2 regions of the Bradyrhizobium sp. ISRA464 genome follow, and region 1 is predicted to be linked to the other one. Evidence: predicted binding sites of a transcription regulator. Region 1 holds the regulator's gene; the other holds the start of a gene.
What was found. The regulator PhoB, encoded in region 1, activates phosphate uptake and scavenging genes when phosphate is short. The targets are predictions, from matches to a motif close to TGTCATNNANCTGTCAT.

Region 1 (15,099 bases):
TACTGGCGGCGCTGTTCGTCGCAGCAGGCTACTTCACGCTCACCTTCTATGACCTGTTCGCGGTGCGCGCGATCGGCCACTCCCATGTCCCGTATCGCATCAACGCGCTCGCGGCGTTCACCTCCTATTCGATCGGCCACAATGTCGGCGCCAGCGTCTTCACCGGCGGCGCGGTGCGCTATCGCATCTACTCGGCCTGGGGCTTGAACGCGATCGACGTCGCCAAGATCTGCTTCCTCGCCGGCCTCACCTTCTGGCTCGGCAACGCGGCGGTGCTCGGCCTCGGGATCGCCTATCACCCGGAGGCCGCCGCCAACATCGATCAGCTCCCGCCCTGGCTCAATCGCGCCCTCGCATTCGCGATCATCACCGCGCTCGTCGCCTATGTGGTCTGGGTCTGGACCCAGCCGCGGGTGGTCGGCCGCGGCCCCTGGACCGTGACCCTGCCGGGCGGGCCGCTGACCTTGCTGCAGGTCGCGATCGGTATCCTCGACCTCGGCTTCTGCGCGCTCGCCATGTACGTGCTGGTGCCGGATGAGCCGAACCTGGGTTTCGTCGTGGTCGCCGTCATCTTCGTGTCGGCGACCTTGCTCGGCTTCGCCAGCCATTCCCCCGGCGGCCTCGGGGTATTCGACGCCGCCATGCTGGTCGGCCTCTGGCAGATGGACCGCGAGGACCTGCTTGGCGGGATGCTGCTGTTTCGGCTCCTCTACTATATTGTCCCGTTCGTCATATCTGTAATCTTGCTGACGTTTCGCGAGGTTATTGTCGGCGCCCGACTCAAACAGCTGCCGCAGGCTGATTCGGGGCCCCGCGTCGAGCCGCACCACGAGGCGGTTTTCGTCCGCAAGCGCGGTGTGGCGCCTGATTGAAGCGGCCAGATGGCTCCTTGCGCGACGTCGGTTTGACCTCGCCCGGGCGAGATCTGAACCGAAGGGAAGAAAGCCGCCGCGATGGCAATCGATGATTCACCCGCCTCCATGTTCTCGCCGTGGCCGGACCGGTTGCGTCATGCCGCGATCATCCTGCTGGCCGCGGCACTTGCGCTGAGCGTGGTCGTGACGCTCGGCGAGCTGTCGCTGGTGCGGGCCTGCGCGGTGTTCATCTGCATCGCGGCGGCGGCCCTGGTGCCGTGGCGGCTGCACGATACCGCGACGTCGCGCGAGGATGTCCGCGGCGTCAACCCGGTCGAGGCGGCTGCCGTCAGCGCCGTTGTCGCCGGCATGCCGGACCCGGCCGTGCTGCTCGATCGCGCCGGCCGCGTCATCCACCTCAACGCCGCCGCTGCCCAGCTTGCGCCGGCGCTGCGCAAGAACGAGCTGGCGCAGTTTGCCTTGCGCTCGCCCGAGATCATCACCGCGCTGCGCGAGGCGATCGCGACCACCGAGCCGCGCCGCGCCACCTATACCGACCACGTGCCGGTCGATCGCTGGATGGAATTGGTCATCACGCCGGTTCCGGTGCCGACCCTGTTCGGCGGCACCGACAAGTGCATGCTGATGACCTTCCACGACCAGACGCCGCTGCGCCGGGTCGAGGAGATGCGCGCCGACTTCGTCGCCAATGCGAGCCATGAGCTGCGTACGCCGCTCGCCGCGCTCTCCGGCTTCATCGACACGTTGCAGGGGCCGGCGCGGGACGACGCGCGGGCGCGCGAGCGCTTCCTCGGCATCATGCATATCCAGGCCACCCGCATGGCGCGGCTGATCGACGATCTCCTGTCGCTGTCGCGGGTCGAGCTCTCGGCGCATGTCCAGCCTGAAGCCCTGATCGACATCGTGCCGATCATCCGCCAGGTGGTCGATGGGCTCGAGGCGCTGGCACGGGAGCGCCAGGTCGAGATCAACCTCGACCTGCCGCCGGTGCCGGTCACAATCGCCGGCGATCGGGAGGAGCTGCTGCGGCTGTTCGAGAACCTGATCGAGAACGCGCTCAAATACGGTGCCTCCGGCGGCCGCGTTATAGTGTCGCTGAGTCAGCCGGCGCCGGGCGAGGCGAATCCCGAAATCCGCGTCATGGTGCGGGATTTCGGTCCGGGCATCGCGCCGGAGCACCTGCCGCGGCTGACCGAGCGCTTCTACCGGGTAGACGTCGGCGACAGCCGCAACCAGGGCGGAACGGGCCTCGGATTATCGCTGGTGAAACATATTCTTAACCGTCATCGCGGGCGTCTTTTGATCGAAAGCGTGCCGAAAAACGGTGCGACTTTTACCGCCTGTTTTCCCCGCCCAAAGACCCCAATACCGGTTCAAAGCTGAGCGTTTTCAGACGCTTAGTGCTGTCATCCAACTGTCATCTAACCTTCGTAAAAGCAGCATCGACCGCTCCTAGATGGACCGGCGTGAGCGCGATCGGGCGCATTCGGTGCTTCGCTCACCAAAGGAGATCAGCATGAATTTCATCAAGACAATCGTCGCTGCCGGCGTGTTGGCGGTGGCGACGCCCGCCTTCGCGGCAGACATCACCGGCGCGGGATCGACCTTCATTTTCCCCGTGCTCTCGAAGTGGGCTGACGCCTACAAGAAGGAATCCGGCAACGGCGTGAACTATCAGTCGATCGGCTCGGGCGCCGGCATCAAGCAGATCCAGGCCAAGACCGTGACGTTCGGCGCGACCGATGCTCCGCTGAAGGCCGACCAGCTCCAGAAGGACGGCCTGGCCCAGTGGCCGATGATCATGGGCGCGATCGTTCCGGTGGTGAACATCGACGGCGTCAAGCCGGGTGCCATCGTGCTCGACGGCCCGACCCTCGCCGAAATCTTCCTTGGCAAGATCACCAAGTGGGACGATGCCGCGATCAAGAAGCTGAACCCGAACGCCAAGCTGCCGTCGGAAGCGATCTCGGTCGTGCATCGTGCTGACGGTTCCGGCACCACCTTCAACTTCACCGACTACCTCTCGAAGGTCAGCGCCGACTGGAAGAGCAAGGTCGGTAGCGGCACGGCTGTCGAGTGGCCGGTCGGCGTCGGCGCCAAGGGCAACGAGGGTGTTGCGGCGAACGTCGGCCAGACCAAGAACTCGATCGGCTATGTCGAGTATGCCTACGCCAAGCAGAACAAGCTGACCTACACCGCTCTGGTCAACAAGGCCGGCAAGACCATCCAGCCGACCAACGAAGCGTTCCAGGCCGCGGCCTCGAATGCCGACTGGGCCAACGCTCCCGGCTACTACCTGATCCTCACCGACCAGCCCGGCGACAAGTCCTGGCCGATCGTCGCTTCGACCTTCGTGCTGATGCACAAGGAAGCGGCCGACAAGGCGGCGTCGCAGGAAGCCCTCAAGTTCTTCAAGTACGCCTTCGACAAGGGCAGCAAGATGGCTGAGGATCTCGACTACATCCCGATGCCGGACTCCGTCATCAAGATGATCGAGAAGACCTGGAATTCCGACATCAAGAGCTGAGCGCTCTCGTTGCGATAGCGAACTTTCCCTCTCCCTTCCACGAAGGGAGAGGGGCGGCACTTCTGGACTACCTCTTGTGAATTTGACGTTCCGGCCGCTCGCAGGCGTTCCCTCACGCTCCGCCGGGCTCGCCGAACTCCAGCCCGCCACCCGGATGGCAGGCCAAAAGGGCGCAAGTGAATGCTGCCCGTGAAACGTAAAAGCGGACAGGGGATTAGCGTGGTAGATATGGCCGTTCAAAGCGACACGAGCAACGTGATCGACGCTCTCGGACCCTACGACCGCGCCAAGGCGCTGAGTGCTTTCAAGGCCGGCGATCTCACATTCTACTGGATCACCCGGATCTCCGCGATCTCGGTGCTGCTGATCCTTGGCGGAATCATCATCTCGCTGATCGTCGGCGCCTGGCCGGCGATGCGCGAATTCGGCTTCGCGTTTCTGACGACCCAGCGCTGGGCGCCGTCGGCCGATCCGCCGGTGCTCGGCGCGCTCGGGCCGGTTTACGGCACCATGCTGACCTCGATCATTGCGATGCTGATCGCAATTCCGGTCGGGCTCGGCATTGCTGTGTTCCTGACCGAGTTGTGCCCGCAATGGCTGCGCCGCCCGATCGGCATCGCGATCGAGCTGCTCGCCGGCATCCCCTCGATCATCTACGGCATGTGGGGCTTCTTCGTGCTCGGCCCGTTCCTGGCCAACACGTTCCAGCCGTTCATGATCAGGATCTTCGACGGCGTGCCGGTGCTCGGCAGCATCTTCGCCGGTCCGCCGTCCTATCTCAGCCTGTTCAACGCCTCGCTGATCCTCGCGATCATGGTGCTGCCGTTCATCACCGCGATCTCGGTCGACGTGTTCAAGACCGTGCCGGCGGTGCTGAAGGAAGCCGCCTACGGCATGGGCTGCACCACCTGGGAGGTCGTCCGCAGCGTCGTGATCCCCTACACCAGGGTCGGCGTGATCGGCGGCATCATGCTGGCACTCGGCCGCGCGCTCGGCGAAACCATGGCGGTGACCTTCATCATCGGCAACTCGTTCCGCATCTCCTCGTCGATCTTCGCGCCGGGCACCACGATCTCGGCGGCGATCGCCTCCGAATTCGCCGAGAGCGACGGCCTGCACCAGTCCGGCCTGATCCTGCTCGGCCTGCTCCTGTTCGTGCTGACCTTCTTCGTGCTGGCCGGAGCGCGGCTGATGCTGCTGCGGCTGGAAAAGAAAGCGGGGAAGTGACGCCATGAACCCGATCTACAAATCACGCCGCCGCAGTGACATCGTCGTCCGCGCCTTGTGCATCGGCGCCGCGCTGTTCGGCGTCACCTGGCTGGCGCTGATCCTGTTCACGCTGCTCTACAACGGCGTCGCGGGCCTGAGCGTGCAGCTCTTCACCCAGAACACGCCGCCGCCGGGCTCGACCGAGGGCGGCCTGCTCAACGCCATCGTCGGCTCGATCATCATGACGGTGATCGGGGTCGGCATCGGCGCGCCGCTCGGCCTGTTCGCCGGCACCTACCTTGCCGAATACGGCCGGCATGACAAGCTCACCTCGGTGATCCGCTTCATCAACGACATCCTGCTCAGCGCGCCCTCGATCATCATCGGCCTGTTCATCTATGGCGCCGTGGTGGTGCCGATGCGCGGCTTCTCGGCGATCGCCGGCGCGCTGGCGCTCGCCGTGATCGTGATCCCGGTCGTGCTGCGCACCACCGAGGACATGCTGCTGCTGGTGCCCAACCCGCTGCGTGAGGCGGCTTCCGCGCTCGGCCTGCCGCGCTCGCTGGTGATCAAGCGGATCGCCTATCGTGCCGCCCGATCGGGTCTGATCACCGGCGTGCTGCTGGCCACCGCCCGCGTCGCCGGCGAAACCGCGCCGCTGCTGTTCACCGCGCTGTCGAACCAGTTCTTCAGCCTGAGCCTGACCAGCACGATGGCCAACCTGCCGGTGACCATCAACAACTTCGTGCAAAGCCCCTACGCCTACTGGAAGGAGTTGGCGTGGAGCGGTGCATTGCTCATCACCATCACCGTGCTCGCGCTCAACATTGGCGCGCGTATCCTCGGTGCCGAAAGGGCCGCAAAATGACCGAGCTTTCCGTTTCGACGACTGTCGCGAGCCACGTTCCCCAGGTGCCGCTTCCGGAGGCACCGCCGAAAGTCACGGTGCGCAACCTCAACTTCTATTACGGCGAGCACCACGCGCTGAAGAACATCAACCTGACGCTGGGCACCAACCGCGTCACGGCGTTCATCGGTCCGTCGGGCTGTGGCAAGTCGACGCTGCTGCGCATCTTCAACCGGATGTATGACCTCTATCCGGGCCAGCGTGCCGTCGGCCAGTTGATGCTGGACCAGACCAACATCCTCGACCCCAAGCTCGACCTCAACCTGTTGCGCGCGCGGGTCGGCATGGTGTTCCAGAAACCGACGCCGTTCCCGATGACGATCTACGAGAACATCGCCTTCGGCATCCGTCTCTACGAGAAGATCTCGAAGTCCGAGATGGACGACCGCGTCGAGAAGGCGCTGCGCGGCGGTGCGCTGTGGAACGAGGTCAAGGACAAGCTGAACGCTTCGGGCCTCTCGCTCTCGGGCGGACAGCAGCAGCGCCTGTGCATCGCCCGCACGGTCGCGGTGCGGCCCGAGGTGATCCTGTTCGACGAGCCGTGCTCGGCGCTCGACCCGATCTCGACCGCCAAGGTCGAGGAGCTGATCCAGGAATTGTCCGAGGACTACACGATCGCGATCGTCACCCACAACATGCAGCAGGCGGCGCGCGTGTCCGACAAGACCGCCTTCATGTATCTTGGCGAACTGATCGAGTTCGACGACACCAACAAGATCTTCACCTCGCCGAGCGATCGACGCACCCAGGACTACATCACCGGCCGGTTCGGCTGAGGAGACACGCGATGGCTTCTGAACATACCGCCAAGGCATTCGACAGCGATCTGCAGGAACTCACCCGCCTGGTCGCCGAGATGGGCGGCCTCGCCGAGCGCATGATCACCGAGTCCGTCGACGCGCTGATCCGCCGCGACGTCGCGCTCGGCAAGCGCGTCGTCGCCGCCGACGTCGAGATCGACGGTCTGCAGCGCATCATCGAGGAGCGCGCGGTGCTGACGATCGCGCGCCGCCAGCCGATGGCGATCGACCTGCGCGAGATCGTCGGCGCGATGCGGGTGGCCACGGATCTCGAGCGGATCGGTGACCTCGCCAAGAACATGGGCAAGCGCGTCGCGGCGCTGGAGAGCGATTTCCAGCCGCTGAAGCTGATCCGCGGCCTCGAGCACATGACCGACCTCGTGCTGTCGCAGGTCAAGTCGGTGCTCGACGCCTACGCCGCACACGACCTGCCGGCTGCGATGACCGTCTGGAAAGGCGACGAGGAGGTCGACGCGATCTGCACCTCGCTGTTCCGCGAACTGCTCACCTACATGATGGAGGACCCGCGCAACATCTCGTTCTGCATCCATCTGATGTTCTGTGCCAAGAACATCGAACGCATCGGCGACCACGCCACCAATATCGCCGAAACCGTGTTCTACATGATCGAAGGCCAGCAGATCACCGACAAGCGACCGAAGGGCGACATGACCACCTTTGCCACGACGGTGCCGGGCAACGGCTAGCTGAGGTGCTTGGTTCGCGTCCGGGCAACGGATCAACACAGAGAAAGAACATAGACCGATGAGCGCACGCATTCTGGTAGTCGAAGACGAGGAAGCGCTGACGACGTTGTTGCGCTACAACCTCGACGCGGAAGGCTACGACGTCGAAACGGTCGGGCGCGGCGACGATGCCGACACAAGGCTGAAGGAGCGTATTCCCGATCTCGTGGTGCTTGACTGGATGCTGCCGGGCCTTTCCGGCATCGAATTGTGCCGCCGCCTGCGCGCGCGCCCCGAGACCAAGCAGCTTCCGATCATCATGCTGACCGCGCGCGGCGAGGAGAGCGAGCGGGTGCGCGGTCTCGCCACCGGCGCCGACGATTACATCGTCAAGCCGTTCTCGGTGCCGGAGCTGCTGGCGCGCGTGAAGGGCCTGTTGCGCCGCGCGAGCCCCGAGCGGCTCGCGACCGTGCTGACCTATGGCGACATCGAACTCGACCGCGAGAAGCGCCGCGTGGCGCGCTCGGGCCGTCCGATCGATCTCGGGCCGACCGAGTATCGCCTGCTCGAGTTCTTCCTCGAGCATCCCGGCCGCGTGTTCAGCCGCGAGCAGCTGCTCGACAGCGTCTGGGGCCGCGACATCTATATCGACGAGCGGACCGTCGACGTGCATATCGGCCGGCTGCGCAAGCTGCTCAATCCCGGCCGCGAGCAGGATCCGATCCGCACCGTGCGCGGCGCCGGCTATGCGCTGGACGACCGCTTCGCCAAGGCCGAGCCGCAGCAGTAAGCGTGAGTGTCGTCGCGGCGCCTGCCGGGACACATCACCAGACTCTGCAGGCATAAAAAATCCCCGCTTGCGCGGGGATTTCGTTTTATGAGCTGTGTTTACCGTGTCGGCGGTTTGTTGGCCGGGCGGCGCCGATCGGCGGCCGGCTGGTAGGCGACACGCGAGTGATGCGCGCAATAGGGCAGGCCGGTGAGCGCCTTGCCGCCGCAGAAGAAGAATTCGGGGCTCGAGGGGTCGCCGACCGGCCAGTGACACGTGGCCTCGCTCAGCTCGAGCAGCGACAGCCGCTGGCTCATCGGCACCACATTGTCATAGGCGACCGGATCCGGCTCCAGCTCGACCTCGAAGGCGTGCGCGAGCGCGGTGTTGCCGCGCGAGACCGGGCGCGCCACCCGCATCATGTGTTGGGCGGGACGGGCCTTGCGCTGCCGCGGGGCAGCCGTGGAGGGGGCCTTGGCACGGCCGGACAGGCCAAGCCGATGCACTTTGCCGATCACGGCGTTTCGCGTCACATTGCCGAGTTCCGCCGCAATCTGGCTGGCCGACAGGCCCGCCTCCCAGAGCTTCTTCAGCTGCTCGACGCGATCATCGGACCAGGTCAATACCGTCATCGCATTCTTCCCTTCGCCTTGCGCCGGCCAGACATTGGAGCGGCGCTGCGAGCCAAATCTGACAAATATCCCTGCGGTCAGAATCCCTTAGCCCTCGCCGGACGCGGTTTCGCGCCCGAACGTGTACGCAGAACGAAAGCTACTTAGAGGGTCCAATACTGCCGCACGAGATGTCGTATCCGACAGGCCAAACGCTACAATATGGCGTGACTCTGGCGCAAGAGTCCGCGGCAACGCGTCCACATGTTCCCACACTTATGCATTGCAATGAGGCTTTTCCACCTCACCGGAATGCACCGGATCGCGCGCGTTTCGCATTGCAGGAAGGTCACTTCGTGGCGATTGACAGCGACTGCCCGCAGCATACAATGTTCGCCACGTGCCGCCCGAAAAGGCGGCACGTTTTGTTTTCCGAAGCTGGCCGTTGCTGCGCTGGCGTCAAGGCACGCGGCAATTGTCGGCCTCAAACCCGTCAGTGATTGCCATGACCAATAGCGCCACGTCGCATCTGCTTCCCGTCTTCGCCAGGGTCGATCTCGGCTTCGAACGCGGCGAGGGCGCCTGGCTCATCGCAACCAACGGCGACCGCTACCTCGATTTCACGTCGGGTGTCGCGGTCAACGCGCTCGGGCACGCGCATCCGCATCTGGTCAAGGCGCTGCAGGAACAGGCGACCAAGCTCTGGCACATGTCGAACCTGTTCAAGAGCCCGGACGGCGAGGTGCTCGCCGCGCGGCTGTGCGAGCAGAGCTTTGCCGACTACGTGTTCTTCTGCAATTCCGGCGCGGAAGCGATGGAAGGCGTGATCAAGCTGGTCCGCCACTATCACTTCTCCAAGGGGCATCCCGAGCGCTACCGCATCATCACCTTCGAGGGCGCGTTCCATGGCCGCACGCTCGGAACGCTGGCCGCCACCGGTTCCGCCAAATATCTCGAGGGCTTCGGCCCGCCGATGGATGGTTTCGACCAGGTTCCGCACGGCGACATCGAGGCGGTGAAGAAGGCGATCGGGCCGCACACCGCCGGCATCCTGATCGAGCCGGTGCAGGGCGAGGGCGGCGTGCGTTCGGCGCCGCAAGCCTTCTTCAAGGCGTTGCGCCAGCTCTGCGACGAGCACGGCCTGTTGCTTGCGTTCGACGAGGTGCAGACCGGCATGGGCCGCACCGGCGAACTGTTCGCCTACAAGCGCGTCGGCGTGACGCCCGACGTGATGTCGCTTGCGAAGGCGCTCGGCGGCGGCTTCCCAATCGGCGCCGTGCTGGCGAGCGCAAAGGCCGCGGCTGGCATGGCGCCGGGTTCGCACGGCTCGACCTTCGGCGGCAATCCGCTGGCGGTGGCGGCGGCCAATGCCGTGCTCGACGTCATGCTCAAGCCTGGCTTCTTCGATCACGTGCAGAAGATGTCGTTGCTGCTCAAGCAGAAGCTCGCCTCGGCCGTCGACCGCTATCCCGGCGTGATTTCGGACGTGCGCGGCGAAGGCCTGTTGATCGGCGTCAAGGCCGTGGTGCCCTCGGGCGATCTCGTCACCGCGCTGCGTGAGCAGAAGCTGCTCACCGTCGGCGCCGGCGACAACGTCGTCCGGTTCCTGGCGCCCCTGATCGTCACCGAGGCCGAAATCGACCAGGCGATCGGAAGCCTTGAGCGCGCCTGTGCCGCGCTGGCGACCGCACAGCCGAAGAAGGCGGCAGGATGATGAGCAAGCCTGTCCGCCACTTCCTCGACATTAACGAATTGCCGCTCGCCGAGCTGCGCAACATGCTCTCGGCCGGCGCCGCCATGAAGGCGAAGCTGAAGGCCCACGAGAAGGGCAGGAAGCCGCTCGAAGGCAAGACGCTCGCGATGATCTTCGAGCGCCCGTCGACCCGCACGCGGGTGTCGTTCGACGTCGGCATGCGCCAGCTCGGCGGTGAATCGATCATGCTGACCGGCGCCGAGATGCAGCTCGGCCGCGGCGAGACCATCGCCGACACCGCGCGCGTGCTGTCGCGCTATGTCGACGCGATCATGATCCGCATCCTCAACCACGATGCGCTGCTGGAGCTTGCAGCGCACGCCACCGTTCCCGTGATCAACGGGCTGACGCGTCGCTCGCATCCGTGCCAGGTGATGGCCGACCTGATGACCTTCGAGGAAAATCGCGGGTCGATCGAGGGCAAGACGGTGGCCTGGACCGGCGACGACAACAACGTGCTGGCCTCCTGGGCGCATGCCGCCGAGCGCTTCAAGTTCAATCTCAACGTGGCGACCCCGCCGGAGCTCGCGCCGAAGAAGGCGATGCGCGACTGGATCAAGACCACCGGCGCGTCGATCGTGCTCGGCACCGATCCGGAAGCCGCGGTCCGCGGCGCCGATTGCGTCGTCACCGACACCTGGGTGTCGATGGGCGACAAGGAGGGCGAGCACCGCCACAACGTGCTCAGGCCCTACCAGGTCAATGAAAAGCTGATGTCGCTGGCCAAGCCCGACGCGCTGTTCATGCACTGCCTGCCCGCGCATCGCGGCGAGGAGGTCACCGACGAGGTGATCGACGGCCCGCAGTCCGTCGTGTTCGACGAGGCGGAAAATCGCCTGCATGCGCAGAAGGGCATTTTGGCCTGGTGTTTTAACGCGGTCGCATAGCGCGCATTTAATGCTGTCGTCCCGGCCTCGCGCCGGGAGCAGTAACTGCTGCTGTGAGTTGTCGCGAATACTTGAGCTCATCAGGCTTGGGCTCAGGCGTCGCGCGTGTGCCCCTTTCGTTTTGCGGTCCGAGACCCCAGATAGAGCGCCATGGTTCCACAATCCCCCGACACCAAAATCGCTGCCGAGGCGCCGACCCGCGCGCCATCGGCTATTCCGGTTGACGACGCGGTGCTGGCCTTCGAGGTCGACGCGCTCGACCTGCGCGGACGGCTGACCCGGCTCGGTCCCGCGCTCGACGAGATCCTGCACAAGCACGATTACCCGCCGCCGGTGGGCAAGCTGCTGGGCGAGGCCATCGTGCTGACGACGCTGCTCGGCTCATCCGTCAAGTTCGAGGGCCGCTTCATCCTGCAGACCCGGACCGACGGTCCGGTCTCGCTGCTGATCGTCGATTTCCGGGCGCCCGACCGGCTGCGCGCCTACGCGCGCTACGATGCCACCCGCCTCAAGCCGGGCCTCACCTCGGGTGAGCTGCTCGGCAAGGGCCATCTCGCGATGACCATCGACCAGGGTTCGAAAACGAGCCGCTATCAGGGGCTGGTCGCGCTGGAGGGCGGCAGCCTGGAAGACGCGGCGCACGAGTATTTCCTGCGCTCCGAGCAGATTCCGACCCGGGTCCGCCTTGCGGTCGGCGAGGAGATGCGCGGCGGCGAGGGTGGCAAGCTGCACTGGCGCGCCGGCGGCATCATGCTGCAATTCCTGCCGAAGGCGCCGGAACGCGCCAAGCAGGCCGATCTGCATCCCGGCGACGCGCCGGAGGGTACCGAGGCGCACAGCGTGCCCGAGGACGACGCCTGGGTCGAAGGACAGTCGCTGATCTCGACCGTCGAGGACGTCGAGCTGATCGATCCCGACCTCTCCGGCGAGCGGCTGCTCTATCGCCTGTTTCACGAACGCGGCGTCCGCGTCTTCACCCCGCAACCGTTGCGCGCGGAGTGCTCCTGCTCGCGCGACGCGGTGTCCGCGATGCTCAAGAGCTTCACGCCGAAGGATCGCGCCGACATGGTCAAGGATGGCAAGGTGGTCGTGACCTGCGAGTTCTGCTCGTCGGTCTACGAGTTCACGCCGCAACAAGCGGGCGTCGAATAGTACATGCGTCACCACACGTGACACTCGTCATCACCCGCGAAAGCGGGTGATCCAGTATTCCAGAGACGTTTGTAAACGATGGAAAAGCCGCGGCGTACTGGATGCCACGCATGCGCGGGGCATGACACCACGGGCTAATTCAGTACGCGCTTGCCGTCCGGGCTGGGGCTGTCGAGCGAGAAGGTCGGTACGTCGATCTCGAAGCGCTCGCCGCTCTCGCTGACCATCTGGTAGCTGCCCGTCATGAAGCCGGAGGCGGTCGGCAGCGGCACGCCCGAGGTGTATTCGAAGCGCTCGCCGGGGGCGAGCACCGGCTGCTCGCCGACCACGCCCTCGCCGCGGACCTCCTGGCGGCGGCCGGTGGCGTCGGTGATGATCCAGTGCCGCGTGCGCAGCTGAACGGTCTCCGGGCCGGAATTGGTGATCACGATCGTGTAGGACCAGAAATATTCGCGCCGCTCAACCGACGAGCGTTCCGGCATGAAGTTCGGCTCGACGGTGACTTCGATCTGGCGGGTTACGGCACGGTACATGCAACAAATTCCGATGGTCTTGGAGCATGATGATAAGATCATGCTGAAACAGGGAGCCATCATATCGAATTGGGCCGCCGGAACCAATCGGGGCGGCGAAAAGCTGGCCCGGTAGGCGCCGGTCCATCCCGGTTTCAACATAGTTCCGTTCTAGGAGCGCGGCGGCATGCCGCCGCTGCCAGCGCTTGGTCCGCAAGCCGCGGGCCGATATTATCTTTTCTCCACGGCGTGCGAGTATCCCGCAGCCGACATGGTGCTTGATGAGCTCGATTGCCGATCCCATAGCCAGTTCGCCCGCAGCTGATGCCAAGGTGGCAAAGGCCAAGGCGGCAAAGGCCAAGGCGGTCGCGCCGGCGATCACGCTGCCGGCGGCGGGCGAGCGCGAACTGCGGCTCGATCTGTTCCGCGGGCTCGCGCTCTGGCTGATCTTCATCGATCATCTGCCGACCAATCTTCTGACCTGGCTCACGATCCGCAATTACGGATTTTCCGACGCCACCGAGATCTTCATCTTCATCTCCGGCTACACCGCGGCCTTCGTCTATGGTCGCGCGATGCTGGAGGCGGGTTTCGTGATCGCAACCGCGCGGGTGCTGCGCCGGGTCTGGCAGATCTATGTCGCGCACGTCTTCCTGTTCACGATCTTCCTCGCCGAGATCTCCTACGTCGCGACCTCGTTCGAGAACCCGCTCTACACCGAAGAGATGGGGATCATGGACTTCCTCAAGCAGCCCGACGTCACCATCGTCCAGGCGCTGCTGCTGCGCTTCCGTCCCGTCAACATGGACGTGCTGCCGCTCTACATCGTGCTGATGCTGTTCCTGCCGCTGATCCTGTGGCTGATGAAATGGAAGCCCGATGTCACACTGGGCCTGTCGGTGCTGCTCTACGCGCTGACCTGGCAGTTCGATCTTTACCTCTCGGCCTATCCGAACGGCGTCTGGGCGTTCAACCCGTTCGCCTGGCAATTGCTGTTCGTGTTCGGCGCCTGGTGCGCGCTCGGCGGCGCGCGGCGGATGTCGCGCATCCTGGCGTCGCCGATCACGATGTGGATCTGCATCGCCTATCTGGTCGCGGCGTTCTTCGTGACACTGACCTGGTACGTGCCGCAGCTCGGCCACGTCATGCCGAAGATCATCGAGCAGTGGATGTATCCGATCAACAAGACCGACCTGGACGTGCTGCGTTTCGCGCACTTCCTGGCGCTCGCCGCGCTGACCGTGCGTTTCCTGCCGCGCGATTGGCCGGGGCTGAGATCGCGCTGGCTGCGACCTTTGATCCTGTGCGGCCAGCATTCTCTTGAGATATTCTGTCTCGGTGTCTTCCTCGCCTTTGCCGGTCATTTCGTGCTCGCCGAGGTGTCGGGCGGTGCCGCACTGCACGCCTTGATCAGCGTCTGCGGCATCCTCATCATGTGGGGCATGGCGTGGATCATTTCGTGGTACAAGCATTCCGCCGACAAAGGCGCCTCGCGAACGAAAGGCGCCGGCGGCAATGCCGATCTGGCGGGAGGGGGAGCATGAAGTCCGCGCGGACGCTGGGTCTGGCGCTGCTTGCCGCGTGCCTTGCGGCCGCGCCGGCGCGTGCCGGCGACGCGGCCGAGCCGCCGCCGCAGCCCTGCGACCTCCCGGCCTATCTGCTGGCGAGCGAGAGCTCGCTGCCGAAGGTCACCGACACCGTCAAGGGCGGGCGCCCGCTGGAGGTGCTCGTGGTCGGCAGTCGCTCCTCCACCATCCCCGCCAACGAGCCGAGCGCCTACCCGGCCCAGTTGCAGGCGGCGCTGAAAGAGGCATTACCGTCAGCGACGATCAATCTATCCGTGGAATTACAGGCAAAGAGCACGGCCGAGGAGACCGGAGGAAGTCTCGTTAAGCTTGTTGAGGCAAAAAAGCCGACTTTGGTGATCTGGCAGACCGGAACCGTGGATGCTATGCGAGCGGTCGATCCCGATGATTTCCGCGGCGCTGTCGACGACGGAGTTGTTGCGCTGCGGAACGCTGGGGTCGACGTCGTTTTGGTCAATCTGCAATACAGCCCGCGTACGGAGACGATGATCTCTGCGCCGCCATATCTCGACAATATGCGTGTGGTGGCACAGCAGCACGATGTCCCGCTGTTCGACCGGTTCGCGATCATGAAGCAGTGGAGCGATGCGGGATATTTTGACCTGTTCAGCACCTCGCACGGTGTCGATCTGGCCAAGCGCGTGCATGCCTGTCTCGGCCGCGCGCTGTCGAAATTCGTGATCGACGCGGCCCATCTGGGCTCGGTGCAGCAGAATTGAAGGATCTGGAGTCAATGAGGTTTGCCGTCCCTTTTCGCCCGACCACATGGCGGAGCGTGTCCGCCGTTGCCGCGCTCCTGCTGATGCCTGGCGCGATCACAGCGCT
Region 2 (15,099 bases), 2.0 Mb from region 1:
ACTCTGAAGGGGCCAAAATCCGTAGAGCAACTACTGGTCTTTCTCGCTCCGAGACTCAGATCGAGCAAAAAACGACATCTGGTTTGCGAAGCGCTCGACGGCCTCAACAGCCGTCATTCCGGGGCGATGCGAAGCATCGAACCATGGCGCGCAATGCGCGCCTGAGGTTCGGTCCTGCGGACCGCCCCGGAATGACATCGCAAGCAGCGTGCAACAAACCCCTATTCGCCACTCGCCACTCACCATTCGCTCATCACATCACTGTCGCCGCCTCGGCCCTGGCGCTACGGGGGCCGGCGCGGGCTCCGGCACGCTGTTGTTGCTGCCGCCGAAGATCACCCGGCTCGGGTTGCGGTCGAAATTGTTGACGGCGCGGCTGATGTCGGACAGCGTCCTGCGGCCGTCGAGGATCAGCGCGTTGGAACGTTTGTCGAGATCCTCGGCAAGCTCGCGGATCGACTTCACCATCAGATTGAGCTCGCCGCCATTGTTGCCGCCGGCAATCGCGTTCAGCCCGAGCATCAGGCTGTCGGCCTTGCCCATCACGCCGTCGACCTTGAGCATGACATTGTCGATCTTCTCGGAGTTGCGCGCCAGCGCCGAGGTGAAGGTCTCGAGGTTCCTGAGTGAGTTCTTCACCGACTCCTGATTGTCGGCAACGATGCGATTGACATTCTGCAGGGTGGCGCGGATCGCCTCGGTGACGTCTTGCAGCGAGTTTGGATCGGCGGTCAGCACCGGGATGCCGTCCTCGTCGAGCGGCACCGGCGGGGCCGCCTCCTCGCCGCCGCGCAGCGAGATCGCGGCGACGCCGGTGAGGCCCTGGAATTCCAGGCCGACATGGGTGTCCTTGCGGATCGGGGCATTGTTCTCGACCATCGCCAGCGCGACCACGCGCCGCGGGTTGTCGAGCTTCACCGAGATCACTTCACCTACTCTAATACCGTTGAAATTGACGCTGCCGCCGTTGCGCAGGCCTGATGCGGGACCTTCGAAGATCACCCGCAAGGGGCTGCGCTGCTTGATGGTGTGCAGGCTCTGGAACCAGAGCACGAAGCCGAACGCCGCGGCGATCACCGCCAGCGTGAACGCTCCGATCAGCACGTAGTTCGCCCGCGTTTCCATCAATCGGCTCCTAGGCTCTCGCGCAGCCAGCCTGCGTCAGAGCCCGTCGAATTCCCCTTTGGCGCATGATCTGGTCCGAAAACCGGTCTCCACGTGTCGGGATCATGCACTAGCCACAACGGCGCGGGCGCGCTTGCCGTTGAAGTATTGCTGCAGCCACGGATGCTGCGATGCCTTCATGTCGGCGATCGATCCTGCAGCAATGATCTTACCGTTCCCTAAAACGGCGATACGGTCGCACGCGGTATAAAGACTGTCGAGATCGTGGGTTACCATGAAAACGGTCAGCCCCAAAGTGCGCTGCAGGGTGCGCACCAGCTCGTCGAATTCGCCGGCGCCGATCGGATCGAGGCCCGAAGTCGGCTCGTCCAGAAACACGAGTTCGGGATCGAGCGCGAGCGCGCGGGCCAGCGCCACGCGCTTGATCATGCCGCCTGACAGCTCCGACGGATAGCGATCGGCGACCTCCGGTTTCAGGCCGACCATCACGAGCTTGGCGACCATGATCTCGTCGAGCAACCGCTGCGAGACGCGCAGATATTCGCGCACCGGGAACTGGATGTTCTGCCGCACCGTGAGCGATGAGAACAGCGCCCCCTGCTGGAACAGGATGCCCCAACGCCGCTCGACCCCGCGCCGCTCGGCGGTACCAGCAGCATCGAGATCGACCCCGAACACCTCGATGCGGCCGGAGACCTTCGGCACGAGGCCGATGATGGTGCGCGTCAGCACCGACTTGCCGGCGCCCGACGGACCGACGAAGCCGAGGATCTCGCCGCGCTTGACGTCGAGGTTGAGGCCGTCGAGCACGCGGGTCTTGCCGAACTGCACGGTGATGTCACGGACCCGAATGATGGCGTCGTCTGTCTGCTCCGGCACGATCATATCCCGATCGATGCGAAGAAGATCGCGAACACGCCGTCCATCACGATCACGAAGAAAATCCCTTTCACCACCGACGAGGTGGTGTGCTGTCCGAGCGATTCCGCCGAGCCTTGCACCGCAAGGCCCTCGACGCAGGCGACGATGCCGATCACCGCGGCCATGACCGGCGCCTTGACGAGGCCGACGATGAAATGATCGATCGATATGGCGTCACGAAGGCGGAGCAGGAACGCCTCCGGATCGATGCCGCCGTAGAGCCAGGCCACCAGGCCGCCGCCATAGAGCGCGGCCATCGCGCCGAGGAACGCGAGAATCGGCATTGCCAGCACCAGCGCAAGCATGCGCGGCAGGATCAGGACCTCGATCGGATCGAAGCCCATGGTGCGCAGCGCGTCGATCTCCTCGCGCATCTTCATCGAGCCGAGCTCGGCGGTATAGGCCGAGCCGGAGCGGCCCGCGACCATGATGGCGACCAGCAGCACCCCGATCTCGCGCAGCACCAGCACGCCGAGCATGTCGACGACGAAGATATCGGCGCCGAACTGGCGGAAATGGAAAATGCCCTGCTGCGAGATGATGCAGCCGATCAGGAAGGTGATCAGCACCACGATCGGCACCGCGCGCCAGCACACCTGCTCGAGGTGATGCACCGTCGAGGTCAGGCGGAAGCTGCGCGGATGGATCAGTACCTTGCCGGACGCGGTGATCACCGCGCCGAGCATGTCGACCAGGCTGACGATCGTGCCGCCGATGCCGACCACCGTGCGGCCGATCTGCTCGAGCATGATCGTGACCGACAGCGGCTCGCTGTCGGCCTGGGGCGCGGTGCCGACGCGGCGGACCTCGTCCACCAGGCTGGAATAGTTGGCGGAGAGGCCGGCGATCATGGCCTCCGTCGTGGGGTCGCTGAGGCTGCGGCGCAGCCGCTCGATCAGCCAGGCGCCGAAGGTGTCGAGGCTGGAGATCTGCGATACGTCGATAAAGATATGCGGACGGCTGCCGCGCAGCTTCTCGGCATCCGAAACGATCCGCTCGAGCGCCGGAGCAAAGCGGGCCGTCCAGCTGCCCGCCGCGCACAACGCCAGTCCCTCGCCTTGGGCTATTCGCTCCAGTGTCGGGTCGCCGCTCACCTTTTGCCCACCCCTCGGCTGGTTGGCCGTTCGAAAGCAAGTTACCGGCGCCGCCGGGTCGGCTTGTCGAATCTGTCACTAACCAGCCATAGTTGGTTGCAGGTCGCAAGCATACGGTTCAGGAAATAGTAGACTTTGAAATGACTTCCACCCCGCTCCGCGCAATTTTCCTGAGCGCCCGGATCGAGCGCTGGCCGATCGCAGGGACCTTCACGATCAGCCGGGGCGCCAAGACCGAGGCGATGGTCGTGGTGGCCGAGGTCAGCCAGGGCGGCCTGACCGGCCGCGGCGAATGCGTACCCTATCCCCGCTACGGCGAAACGCCGAAGGCGACCCTGCGGGCGATTCAGGCCATGCAGGAGCCCCTGGCCGGCGGCATCGATCGCGGCGCCCTGCAGGCCAGGATGCCCGCGGGCGCCGCCCGCAACGCGCTCGACTGCGCGCTATTGGACCTGGAGGCCAAGCGTGCCGGCGACCGCATCTGGAACCTGCTGGGCCGGCCTGCGCCCGAGGCCCGCACCACCGCCTATACGATTTCGCTCGGAACACCCGAGGCGATGGCCGAGGCCACCGCCCGGGCGGCTCACCGTCCGCTGCTCAAGATCAAGCTCGGCGGCGATGGCGACGGTGCGCGGATTGCCGCGGTGCGCAAGGCAGCGCCAGCCTCCGAACTGATCGTCGACGCCAACGAGGCCTGGACCGAGGGCAACCTGGCCGCCAATCTCGTCGCCTGCGCCGATGCCGGCGTCACCCTGATCGAGCAGCCGCTGCCGGCCGGCAAGGACGAGGCCCTGTCGCGCATCCAGCGCCCGGTTCCGGTCTGCGCCGACGAGAGTGTGCATGACCGCGCCTCGCTCGAGGGCCTGCGCGGCCGCTACGACGCCGTCAACATCAAGCTCGACAAGACCGGCGGGCTGACCGAGGCATTGGCGATGGCGGACGCCGCCCGTGCGCTCGGCTTCGAGATCATGGTCGGCTGCATGGTCGCGACCTCGCTGGCGACGGCCCCGGCGATGCTGATCGCGCAGGCCGCGCGCTTCGTCGACCTCGACGGCCCGCTGTTGCTGGCGCGCGACCGCGACAACGGCCTGCGCTACGAGGGCAGCCTCGTCTATCCCCCGGACGCCGCGCTCTGGGGGTGATGGGTGAAGCGCTTGCGCGACAGCCATATCACGAGCCCACCCGCCGCCCCCATCGCGGCCATCATGTCGTAGACGCCCAGTCCGTAGCGTGTATAGACCATGCCGCTCAGGATCGACGTGGTGCTCGCGACGATGCCGCCGCAGGCGGTGAGGTAGCCCTGCCCGCGCGCCATCACATGAGGCGGCACATGATGCACCATCAGCCCCATGATGCCGACCTGGGTCAGCCCGAAGGTCAGCCCGTGCGCAAGCTGGACGACGGCAAGGATCGCGAGCGGCGGATCCTGCGCGGTGATGGTCCAGCGCGCCATGGCACTGGCGGCCGCGATCACCACAAGCGTTGCCGACGGCAGCGTGAAGCGCGGCGACAGCGCGAACAGGACGATCTCGGCGAGAACGCCGATCACCCACAGGCCCGCGATCGTCAGGCCGCTGAAGCCGGCTTGCCGCCAGGCGATCGATGCGAAGATGTAGTAGGCGGAGTGGCTGCTCTGGATCAGCGCCGAGGAGACGATGATGGCAAGAAAGCCGGGATCGCGCAGAAGCTGCCGTGCGCCGGCCGTGGGCGTGGATGCGACTTCCGGCCGCTCGAGCGGCCGCAGCGTCAAGGCGACTATCGCGCCGACGACGGTCATGGCCGTGATGATCCAGATCAGATGAACCTCGGCGACATAGCCGAGCAGCAGTCCGCTTGCGAGCGCGCAGACCACGAACGCGGTCGACCCCCAGAGCCGCAGCGGTCCATAGTTGAGACCGTAGCGCGCCACGCCGCGCAGTGCGTAGGCATCCGTCAGCGGCACCATCGGCGTCCAGACGCAGCAGGTCAGCGCATAGACCAGCAGCACGAGCAAAGGCTGGTGCTGGCTGCGGATCACGAAAAATCCGAGCGTGGTGGCAAAGCCAGTGAGCATGATCGCACCGCGCAACATCTGGCGACGTTCCGCCGCAGCGGTGACCAGCGGCAGCACGGTGAAGCGCGTCACCGGGGGCACTGCCGTGATGATGCCGATCCAGGTGGCATCGATGCCGATTGCCTTCAGCCACACCGTGAAAAATGGCAGATGGACGCCCGTCATCCCGAACAGCGTGGCGTAGAATGCGGCCAGGCTCCTGGCGAATCGCCGCGACGCAACCCTGGCTGCGATGGGGATTTTTGATTCGGAAGACATCAATTCAATTGCGATTCGCGCGATATCGTGGTGATCGTTAGCGCAGCGCGCGGTGATTTGCGCGAAGAGATTGTGATGGCCGAAGAAGCATTCGCCCTGTCGCCGATTTCCGCCCGCGCGGCCCAGCCGAGCGAGGAGGACTATGCTGCGATCAGCGAGGCCTTCATGGAGACCTCGCGGGGGCGCTGGTTCCTCGGCGAGTACGCCAAGCGCAACCGCAATGCCGATACCCGCATGGTGCTCGACGCCGTGGCGCGGATCGAGGAAAGCCTTGCCGCGCAGCGAGAGGCTGCCGCAGACGCTTTCAGGGACGAGCAACTGGAACAGGCGTTGGCCGCCCTGCGCGGCGCGGTCGAGGCGGTGCAAGCCTCCGCCATCGCCGCGCTCGATGAGCTCAGTTTCGAGCAGAGGCTCGCGCCGATCCGCAAAGGCGTGAGGGTGATCCGGGAAATCTCCTGGCGGCTGCGCGAGATCGGCAATGACGGCCGAATCTGCGACATCATGGATTCGCAGGCCAGCGCCATCGAGGCCGGCGCCTCCCAGGTCTCCCTCGACGAGGCCAAGACCGTCGTGGATGCGGCCTTCGCGGCGCTGACCCGCCGGCTCGCCGAGTTCAACGCGGAAGAGGCGGCCGCGCCGGCGACGGAACCGGCTGTTGCCGAGGCGGCGGTCGCGGAGGCGCCCGCGGCCCCCCCGTCGCCAGCTGGCGCAGCTGAAAGCGCCCAGCCCGAAATCGTGGCCGCGGAAGCAGCGCCAGTTCACGACGTCGCCGCGACGCCGAGCGTTGACCTCGCGACGGCTACCGTGGCGCAACCGACCGAGCACGCACTTGCAAAAGCCGAGGCCGCATTGGCCGAAGCCGAAGCCGCCGAGCTCGCCGACGAGGCCGCCGCCGACGCGCGTGACGACGCGGTGCTCGACCTCATTGCAATGGAAATGGGCGCGCCCGATCCGATCGACGACGACGAGGCGATGCTTGTCGCGGAGATGCACGCCGCTGAAGCGATGGCGTCAGAGCCCGACATCGCTGCGCCGACACGCGAGCCGGAGCTTGTGCAGGCGGCCAAGCCAGTGCCAGAGCTCGCACGGGCCCCCGAGCCGATGATCGAACCGCAGCCGGCGGCCGCCGCGCGGATTGCAGAGGCGTCGGCGACCCCGGCACCATCGCAAGCTGACATCCAAACTACTCCGGCTCCCGTGGCCGCCGTCTCGCTTGGCTCGACGATCATCGCAAGCGGCCTCTTGAAAAGGCCGGGCGCCGCGGCCAACGACCCGCTCGCGCCGATCCGCCGCATGAGCCAGGCCGAGAAGATCGCGTTCTTCTCATGATCTCGTGCGGCTTCATGCGCTGACGACATCGATTGCCACAAATAGCAATGGGCAGAGCGAACCAACGCTCTGCCCATGTCAATTTGGTTCGAGCATCTCAGGCGACCAGCTTGGCGAACAACTCCGCGTCGATATTGCCGCCGGAGAGCACGATGACGACGTTCTTGCCCTTGGCGTCGACTCGCCCGGCCAGCAATGCAGCGAGCCCGACGGCGCCGCCCGGCTCGACCACGAGCTTCAGCTCGCGATAGGCGAAAGCGACCGCGGCGCCGACTTCGTCATCTGAGGCGCTCACGCCAGTCGCCAGCAGCTTGCTGTTGATCGCGAAGGTGAGCTCGCCCGGCATCATCGCCATCAGCGAGTCGCAAATGGTGCGCGCAGCGACCGGATGCGCCTCACGGTGCCCGACCTTGAGCGACAGCGCGTGATCGTCATAGCCCGCAGGCTCCGCGACGATCACCTGGGCCTGCGGGAACTTCGCCTTCACCGCGGTGGCGACGCCCGCGATCAGGCCGCCGCCGGAGGCCGGCGCCACGACGATGTCGGGCGTCAGCCCGAGCGCCGTCATGTCCTCGGCGATCTCGCGGCCGGCGGTACCCTGCCCTGCGATCACGAAGGGATCGTCATAGGGACGCACCAGCGTCGCACCGCGCTTGCTGGCGATGCCGTTGGCGATCGCCTCGCGGTCCTCGCGGTCCCGGTCGTAGAGCACGACCTCGGCGCCATAGGACTTGGTCCGCTCGCGCTTGGTGACGGGAGAGTCGGCAGGCATCACGATGGTCGCCTGCATATTGAGGATCTTTGCCGCGGCCGCGACGCCCTGGGCATGATTGCCCGAGGAGAACGCGACGACGCCGCCGCCCCGCACTGCCTGCGGGATCGAGGCCAGCTTGTTGAAGGCGCCGCGGAACTTGAACGATCCGGTCCGCTGCAACATCTCGGGCTTGAGGAAGACCTTGGTGCCGACCCGTTCGTTGAGAACGGGGAAGGTCAGGAGTGGCGTACGCACCGCGAACGGCGCGACCACCCTTGCGGCGGCATCGATGTCCGCGGCAGCCACGGGCGGATTTATGGCGTTTTCCATCATCCGCAATTTCTATCGCGTTGGCGGACAGCCCGGCAAGACGCTTCATAGCGCTTTCAAGCGAAGTGGGCCCGGTTCGCGTGACGAAAACGCGTCAAAACAAAGGGGCGTGAGGTCGGTCAGCGCGGCGTCGGCTGGGTTGCCGGCAGGACGCCGAAATGGTGCTCTTCGGCACCGAACTCCATGGCTTCGCCCTCGCCGTCGCGCAGCACCGGCCGGACGTTCAGGGCGCGGTCGATGAACACTCGCGCGGACGCCTGCCAGGTGTGGAGCGCTGCAAAATCAACGCAGGCCTGCCGCGGGATGCTCAGCGCTTCCAGGCACGCATGGCGCAAATCCTCGTCGAGCACGCCGACCGGAGCCGCCCCAATCACGTCGAGGGGGCCGGTGACCGGAAAAGCGGCAACCGGCAGCCCGCTTGCCAGCGCCTCGAGCAGCACGAGGCCGAACGTATCGGTCCGGCTCGGGAAGACGAACACGTCGGCTGCGGCGTAGATCTCGGCCAGTTCCTCGCCATGGCGCGCGCCGAGAAACACGGCCTCCGGGTATTTCCGCTCCAGCGCCGCGCGCGCCGGGCCGTCTCCGACCACGACCTTGGTGCCGGGCAGATCGAGATCGAGGAAGGCCTCGAGATTCTTCTCGACCGCCATGCGGCCGACGCTGAGATAGACCGGCTGCGGCAGGCAGAGATCGACATCGCGCGGATGGAATAGCGCGGTATCGACGCCGCGCGACCACAGCACCACGTTGCGGAAGCCGCGCAACCGCAACTCGCCGGCCAGCGCCGGCGTCGCCGCCATCACCGCCTGGCTCGGCTTGTGGAACCAGCGCAGCGCGCGCCAGATCCAGGATTCCGGGACAGGCGACCGCGCCGAGACATAGTCGGGAAAGCGGGTGTGGAAGCTCGTCGTGAACGGCAGGCCGCGCTTGCGGCAATAGCGGCGAACCGAGAGCCCGATCGGCCCCTCGGTTGCGATATGGATACTGTCGGGCTTCACTGCCGCGATCAGACCGGCAACCTTCGCTTGATACGGCAGGGCCAGCCTGAGATCGCGATAGCTCGGCATCGCAAAGGTGCGGAACGATTCCGGCGTGAGGAAGCTCACCTCGACACCGAGCGATTTTGCCGCCTGCGCCATCATGGTCAGCGTGCGGACAACCCCGTTGACCTGGGGATGCCACGCATCGGTCGCGACCAGGATATGCGTCATGCAGCGCGCGCCGTTACTCGCGGAACCGGCGCGATGCGGCGCACCGGATCGGTCCAGGTGATGATCTCGAAGCGGCCGTCCTCATGCTCGGCGAGCGCGGTGCAGCTCTCGACCCAGTCGCCGCAGTTCATGTAGCGGATGCCGTGCTCGTCATGAATGGTCGCGTAGTGGATGTGGCCGCAGATCACGCCGTCGCAGCCGTGGCGCCGCGCCTCGCCTGCCAGCGTCGCCTCGAACGCGCCGATATAGTTCACCGCCTTCTTGACCTTCAGCTTGGCCCACTGCGACAGCGACCAGTAGGGCACGCCGAACATCTTGCGGAAGAAGTTCACGAAGCGATTCATCTGGATCGCGAAGTCGTAGGCCTTGTCGCCGAGATGGGCGAGCCAGCGCGCGTTCTGCACCACGAGGTCGAAGATGTCGCCGTGGATCACGAGATAGCGCTTGCCGTCGGCGCCGGTGTGGATGGTGTTTTCCACCACGTCGATGCCGCCGAAATGCGTGCCGTAATATTTGCGCAGAAATTCGTCGTGGTTGCCCGGGACGTAGATCACCTTCGCGCCCTTGCGCGCCTTGCGCAGCATCTTCTGCACGAAGTCGTTGTGGGTCTGCGGCCAGTACCAGTTCGACTTCAGCGCCCAGCCGTCGACGATATCGCCAACGAGGTAGATCGTGTCGGCATCGTGAGAGCGGAGGAAATCAAGCAGGCGGTCGGCTTGCGAACCGCGGGCTCCGAGATGGACGTCGGAGATGAACAAAGTGCGAAAGCGCCGCTCCGGGCTTTCTTCACTCAAGGAGTCACTTCCCATGCCTGTGCACCTAACAGATTCCTGTGACAAGGCGATGACGATCCCCGCGACCGAAGGCCCCCGGAAAGTTAACGAGAATCAGTTGCACGCCCCTTCACTGCCGATAACAGCGGCGTGCGACAATCTGGCGACATGCCAGCGCGTAGATGTGTGGAACACAGGTTGCTTCGATGTTCGCTCGGATGGTTCAACCGCCGTCATTGCCCGGACGGCGCGACGAAGAAAAAGGCCGTCGCGAGCCAATTTCAAATGTTACGTAGATCACAGTCAGTAAGCGCTAATCTCCGTCACGATCCGCGGCACGTCAGGGATGACCTGACCCCAGCGGCGGAAGAGATGGTCATGAGAGGACCTATCGAAGCAGTCAGCTTATCGGACCGTGAACTTAACTCGATATCTGGCGGGGTGCATATCCAATTTGGGCCGGTCGGTATCGACGCCGACGAGAAGGATGTTGGCATCGCTTTCGGCGTAACGATGCAGGGGGCGGCGGGTTTGCGATCACAGGCGAGGCCGGTGCTTGCGGCTCTGAAGGGCGTGTGCGACAGTTGCACCGAAAAGGTCCGCCTAGCTGATTGTCTTTCTTCAGGCCGCCACCTGCTGGAGATGCCGGGTTGGCACGGCTGGTCGCGAACCCGGCAAGCGACGCTGGCCCTCTTCTTGCGAGCAATTTGGCTCTGGCCGGGTCTCGATCCTCACGCGCCAAGCTGCTCAGTCGGAAGCGTTTCACCGGCGCCATCTGCGTCGCTCCCCAACGACCACAGGCGCCGACTTCGGGTCAGACCGGTAGCCGCAATATGAGCTCGGTAATCGAGAACGCCCTCTCCGGCGTTAACACCACGAGGTCGACGACCGTCATCTACCCCGGGTGATCGTATAGATATTTCAGATGCCGGTACTTGGCGAACTACGAAATTGTGAGACTCAAGCGCTCGCGCGATGCCTCTAACGGCGTCGCCGATCTTCATCAGCGGAGAAAACACTGGGTCAACCAGAACGATCAGGCTTGGTCCACCGGCAAGGAATGCGCGCGCAATGTTGTCGCCGTGAACCAGAAGCTCAATGAAGTTGAATAACGTGCCATCACCGCGCGACGCCATAGAAATTCCGTAATATCCAGCCTTCGTGAGGCGCAATGGCCCAGCTAGCTAAGGCGTCCTCAGTATCAGAGTACACTCTCCGTCGGGGGCGGAGTGCAATCGCTGTTGTGGCGACAGCGCGCGCTCTGCGCCAAACAGGCAAAGCCGGCATGCGGATAGCAAAAGGGAGCTCGCCGGTTGCAGTCCCGGAGTTGTGATCCAGGCCCGGCCTCGCCTCCGCCAAACAATGGGCCATAGATGAGAACCGACCTTGGGGACGGGTCGCTCGAGGGACCCGAGAGCGAAGCGCGGTCGCTGTCGTGGATCGACGACCCCGTGGCCGCGCCGTCCTTCCAGGCGACGCCGTGGCTCGCCGGTGCTGAGCCACGCGCTTTGGGGCGGCGGGCCAGACCGGCGGTTTCGACGGGCAAATTCCCGCTAGGCCTTACCGTCGCGCTGTTCGCGCTCGCGTTTCTGTTGCCTGCATGGCCATGGCTATCCGGCCACGTCACGATTCCCTGGGACGCCAAGTCGCAATTCCTGCCGCCGTTGCAATTTCTCGCCACGTCGCTGGCGAATGGCCAGTCGCCGTTCTGGACGCCCAACGTCTTCGGGGGCTGGCCGCTCATCTCCGATCCGCAATCGCTGATCTTCTCGCCGCTACATTTTCTGCTCGCCTGCGTCGACCCGAAACCAAGCTTCCGTGTGGTCGACGGGCTGACCTTTGCCTATCTGTTGCTCGGCGGCCTGGCCATCATTCTGTATTTCCGCGACCGCGGCTGGCACGCGGCCGGTGCGCTTGTCGCTGCGCTCGCCTTCGCCTTCGGCGGCTCGGCGAATTCACGATTGCAGCATACCGGCCAGATCGTCAGCCTGGTCTATCTGCCGTTGACGCTCTGGATGCTATCGCGCGCGCTCGAACGTTCGTCGTGGCGCGCCGGCTTGGCGGCCGGCGTGTTTGGCGGCCTGCTCGCCGTGGGGCGGGATCAGGTTGCGCTGATCTCGCTCTACGTCCTCGCCGGATTTGTCGCGTACCACTGGATCGCGGGTGACGATTGGCGCAAGCGCATCAACGCGAGCATCAGACCGCTCGCGGCCAGCTGCCTGGTCGGCATCCCCATCGCGGCCGTTCCGGTCACGCTGACGGCTCTGCTCGCCGCACGCTCGAACCGGCCCGAGATTGGCTGGATGGTCGCCGGCCAGGGATCGCTGCATCCGGCACATCTGCTGACCCTCGCTTTCGCCGATCTCTACGGCGCGATGGACCCGGCCATCGAGTACTGGGGGCCGGCGACGTCGTCCTGGAAAGCAGCGCTTGGCGGCGCTGATCTCTCGCTCGCGCAAAACATGGGTCTGGTCTATTCGGGAGCCCTGCTGCTCGTCGTCATCGTCTCGTTTGGCATCGTGCGCCGCCTCGCCTGGTCGCGTGACATCCGCTTCTTCTCGATCGCTGCCAGCATCGTCTTGCTCTATGGACTCGGCTGGTACACGCCCGTCTTCCATGCGATGTACGAATGGTTGCCCGGGGTGATGCTATACCGGCGACCTGCCGATGCGACGTTCGTCATCGGGGCGCTGCTCGCTATCATCGCCGGCTACCTCGTGCATCGCTGGCTCGAAGGCACGGTACCGCAACCCACCAGTGCGCAGCGGGCAGTCGAACTGGCCATGCCGGTTGTGCTGGTCGCAGTGGCGCTGTGGCTCGCCCACACCGTCGTGTCCATCACGCAGGTGATCGTGCCGGTCGTCACCGCGCTCGTCTTCACCAGCGGTGCGGTCGTGGCGCTCGTTCTCGCGCGTTGGCTGAACGGTCTCTCGCTCCTTGCGGGCATGCTGCTGCTGAGCTCGTTCTCCGCCGTCGACCTCGCCTGGAACAATGCGCCGCACATTTCCACCGCTATGGCGGCTTCGACATTCGATGCACTGCGCCTCGACACCAGGAACGCAACGCTGGCGCTGCTGAAATCAAAGCTTGCGGCGGCGTCAGATCCGGCCCGGCGTGATCGCGTCGAACTGATCGGCATCGCCTATCATTGGCCGAACCTGTGTATGATCCACGGCTGCGACCACGTGTTCGGGCACAATCCGCTGCGCCTCAAGTGGTTCTACGACGCCACCCTGGTCGGTGATACGGTGGTGGATTATGACCAGCGCCGCTTCTCGCCGCTATTTCCGTCCTATCGCTCCGCCTTCGCCGATCTGTTCGGTCTGCGCTTCATCGCCGTCGGCGTGCCAGTCGAGAAGGTCGATCCATCGCTTGCCCCCGGCGATCTCACGCTCGTCGCCCATACGGCGGACGCCTATGTGTACGAGAATCCCCGCGCTCTGCCGCGTGTGATGGTGCTCTCTGACTGGCGCATCGCGGATTTCAATCAGCTTCTCACCAATGGCTGGCCGACGGACGTCGATCCGCGCCACACCGTCCTGCTCGACCGCGCGCCAGCGCTGCCGCGTGCAAGCGCGGCTGGCGCGGCGCCCGGCACAGCACGCTTGATCCGCTATGAGAATACACGAGTCGACGTCGAGGTCGACGCGCCGTCAGGCGGCCTGCTGCTCCTCAACGACGTTTGGCATCCCTGGTGGCGTGCAACGGTGGATGGCGAGCCGAGCGACATCCTCAGGGCCAACGTCATCTTTCGGGCAGTCGCTCTTCGCCCAGGGCACCACACGGTGAGCTTCACGTTTCATCCGTTCGCAGGGGCCTTGGCCGAGCTACGGGGCAAGTTCCGTCACGCCCACTGACTACCGATCAAGCATACCCGCATAGCGGCGGCGACTGGCTCGAAGTCGCGCCCCGTCAATTCCTGGGGAGCATCGGGCCACCCAGATTGGGCGGCTTGGCTTCTGTCTGTCGCAGGCTGCCCCGCGAGCGGTGTTCGCCGGCCTGCAATGGCCGGGCAAGCCTAGGGCGTCCGTGAGGACGCACACGGATCTGGAGGCCAAGGTTGAGCGCGGCGGGGCCGTCAATCCGGATAGTGCTTGTGGAAATGATGCACGGGCCCGTGGCCGTGTCCGACGGCGAAGCGATCCGCCGCAGCGATCGCAGCCGTGATCCAGGCCTTGGCGTTGCGCACGGCGGTCTCCATATCCTCGCCCCTGGCCAGACCTGCAGCGATTGCCGACGACAGGGAGCAGCCTGTGCCATGCGTGTTGGCGGTCGCGATGCGCGGCGCGGCAAGCGCGACGGTGCGTTCGCCGTCGATCAGATAATCGATGCTTTCGGCACCCTGCGCATGGCCGCCCTTGACCAGCACGGCGCGACATCCCATCGCCAGCAACCGCCTCCCCTGGTCCTCGACGGCGGCCTCGCTCGAAGCGACCGGCTCGTTCAGCAGCGCCGCGGCCTCCGGCAGGTTTGGCGTGATCAGCGATGCACGGGGGAACAACATGGTCTTGAGCGCATCGACCGCCTCGGCCGCCAGCAGGCGGTCGCCCGAGGTCGCGACCATCACCGGGTCGAGCACGACGTGGTGCGGCGCCCAGCGCTGCAGCCCTTCGGCGATCGCCGCGATCGTCTCGGTCTGCGCCACCATGCCGATCTTGACCGCGCCGACCGCGAGGTCGGAAAACACCGCGTCGATCTGCGCGGTGACGAACGGCGCAGGCACCGGATGAATGCCGCTGACCCCGGTGGTGTTCTGCGCCGTCAGCGCCGTGATCACGGAGGCGCCGTAGACCCCGAGCGCGGCAAAGCTCTTCAGATCGGCCTGGATGCCCGCGCCGCCGGAGGAATCCGAGCCCGCAATGGTGAGCGCGATCGGCGTCATTTTGCAGCGCCAGCGGTTGATATGAACGGGGTCATGACCTGTCCTAGCCCGGCCGCCCATTGGCAGCAAGTTCGCCTGACCTTACCGCGACTTGATCTCGACTTGACCTGGACTGGACTTGACCTGGACTTGACCTGGACTTGACCTGGACTTGGCCTTGCCTTGGCGGCCCGTTTTTGGCCTATTGTCGCCGATATCCCCGGAGACACAGCGATGGTTCCTTTCTTCGTCCAGATCAAATGCAAGCTCGGCCAGTCCTACGCCGTTGCCAACGCGCTGGCGGAAGCCGAGATTGCCTCCGAGATCTATTCCACCGCAGGCAACTATGACCTCCTGGTGAAGTTCTACGTCGACCACGACACCGACATC

Region 2: a site for PhoB is predicted at 9,908-9,924, ahead of MTX19_RS13240 (UDP-2,3-diacylglucosamine diphosphatase). Genes of this name have one in related genera too.

The regions. Positions count from the first base shown of each region.
Region 1 covers NZ_CP094526.1:925,558-940,656, forward strand. The annotation lists gene MTX19_RS04300 (lysylphosphatidylglycerol synthase domain-containing protein) at 1-872, shown strand, start outside; gene MTX19_RS04305 (ATP-binding protein) at 954-2,258, shown strand; gene pstS (phosphate ABC transporter substrate-binding protein PstS) at 2,392-3,402, shown strand; gene pstC (phosphate ABC transporter permease subunit PstC) at 3,631-4,629, shown strand; gene pstA (phosphate ABC transporter permease PstA) at 4,634-5,479, shown strand; gene pstB (phosphate ABC transporter ATP-binding protein PstB) at 5,476-6,294, shown strand; gene phoU (phosphate signaling complex protein PhoU) at 6,306-7,025, shown strand; gene phoB (phosphate regulon transcriptional regulator PhoB) at 7,084-7,794, shown strand; gene MTX19_RS04340 (GcrA family cell cycle regulator) at 7,893-8,405, opposite strand; gene MTX19_RS04345 (aspartate aminotransferase family protein) at 8,890-10,098, shown strand; gene argF (ornithine carbamoyltransferase) at 10,098-11,024, shown strand; gene MTX19_RS04355 (Hsp33 family molecular chaperone) at 11,175-12,176, shown strand; gene apaG (Co2+/Mg2+ efflux protein ApaG) at 12,311-12,709, opposite strand; gene MTX19_RS04365 (OpgC domain-containing protein) at 12,970-14,232, shown strand; gene MTX19_RS04370 (SGNH/GDSL hydrolase family protein) at 14,229-14,993, shown strand; gene MTX19_RS04375 (SGNH/GDSL hydrolase family protein) at 14,999-15,099, shown strand, end outside.
Region 2 covers NZ_CP094526.1:2,880,711-2,895,809, reverse strand. The annotation lists gene MTX19_RS13280 (MlaD family protein) at 259-1,125, opposite strand; gene MTX19_RS13275 (ABC transporter ATP-binding protein) at 1,228-2,010, opposite strand; gene MTX19_RS13270 (ABC transporter permease) at 2,007-3,140, opposite strand; gene dgcA (N-acetyl-D-Glu racemase DgcA) at 3,281-4,282, shown strand; gene MTX19_RS13260 (MFS transporter) at 4,252-5,451, opposite strand; gene MTX19_RS13255 (hypothetical protein) at 5,686-6,780, shown strand; gene MTX19_RS13250 (threonine/serine dehydratase) at 6,878-7,867, opposite strand; gene MTX19_RS13245 (glycosyltransferase family 1 protein) at 7,984-9,075, opposite strand; gene MTX19_RS13240 (UDP-2,3-diacylglucosamine diphosphatase) at 9,072-9,884, opposite strand; gene MTX19_RS13235 (hypothetical protein) at 10,784-10,960, shown strand; gene MTX19_RS13230 (hypothetical protein) at 11,222-13,705, shown strand; gene thiD (bifunctional hydroxymethylpyrimidine kinase/phosphomethylpyrimidine kinase) at 13,927-14,730, opposite strand; gene MTX19_RS13220 (Lrp/AsnC ligand binding domain-containing protein) at 14,944-15,099, shown strand, end outside.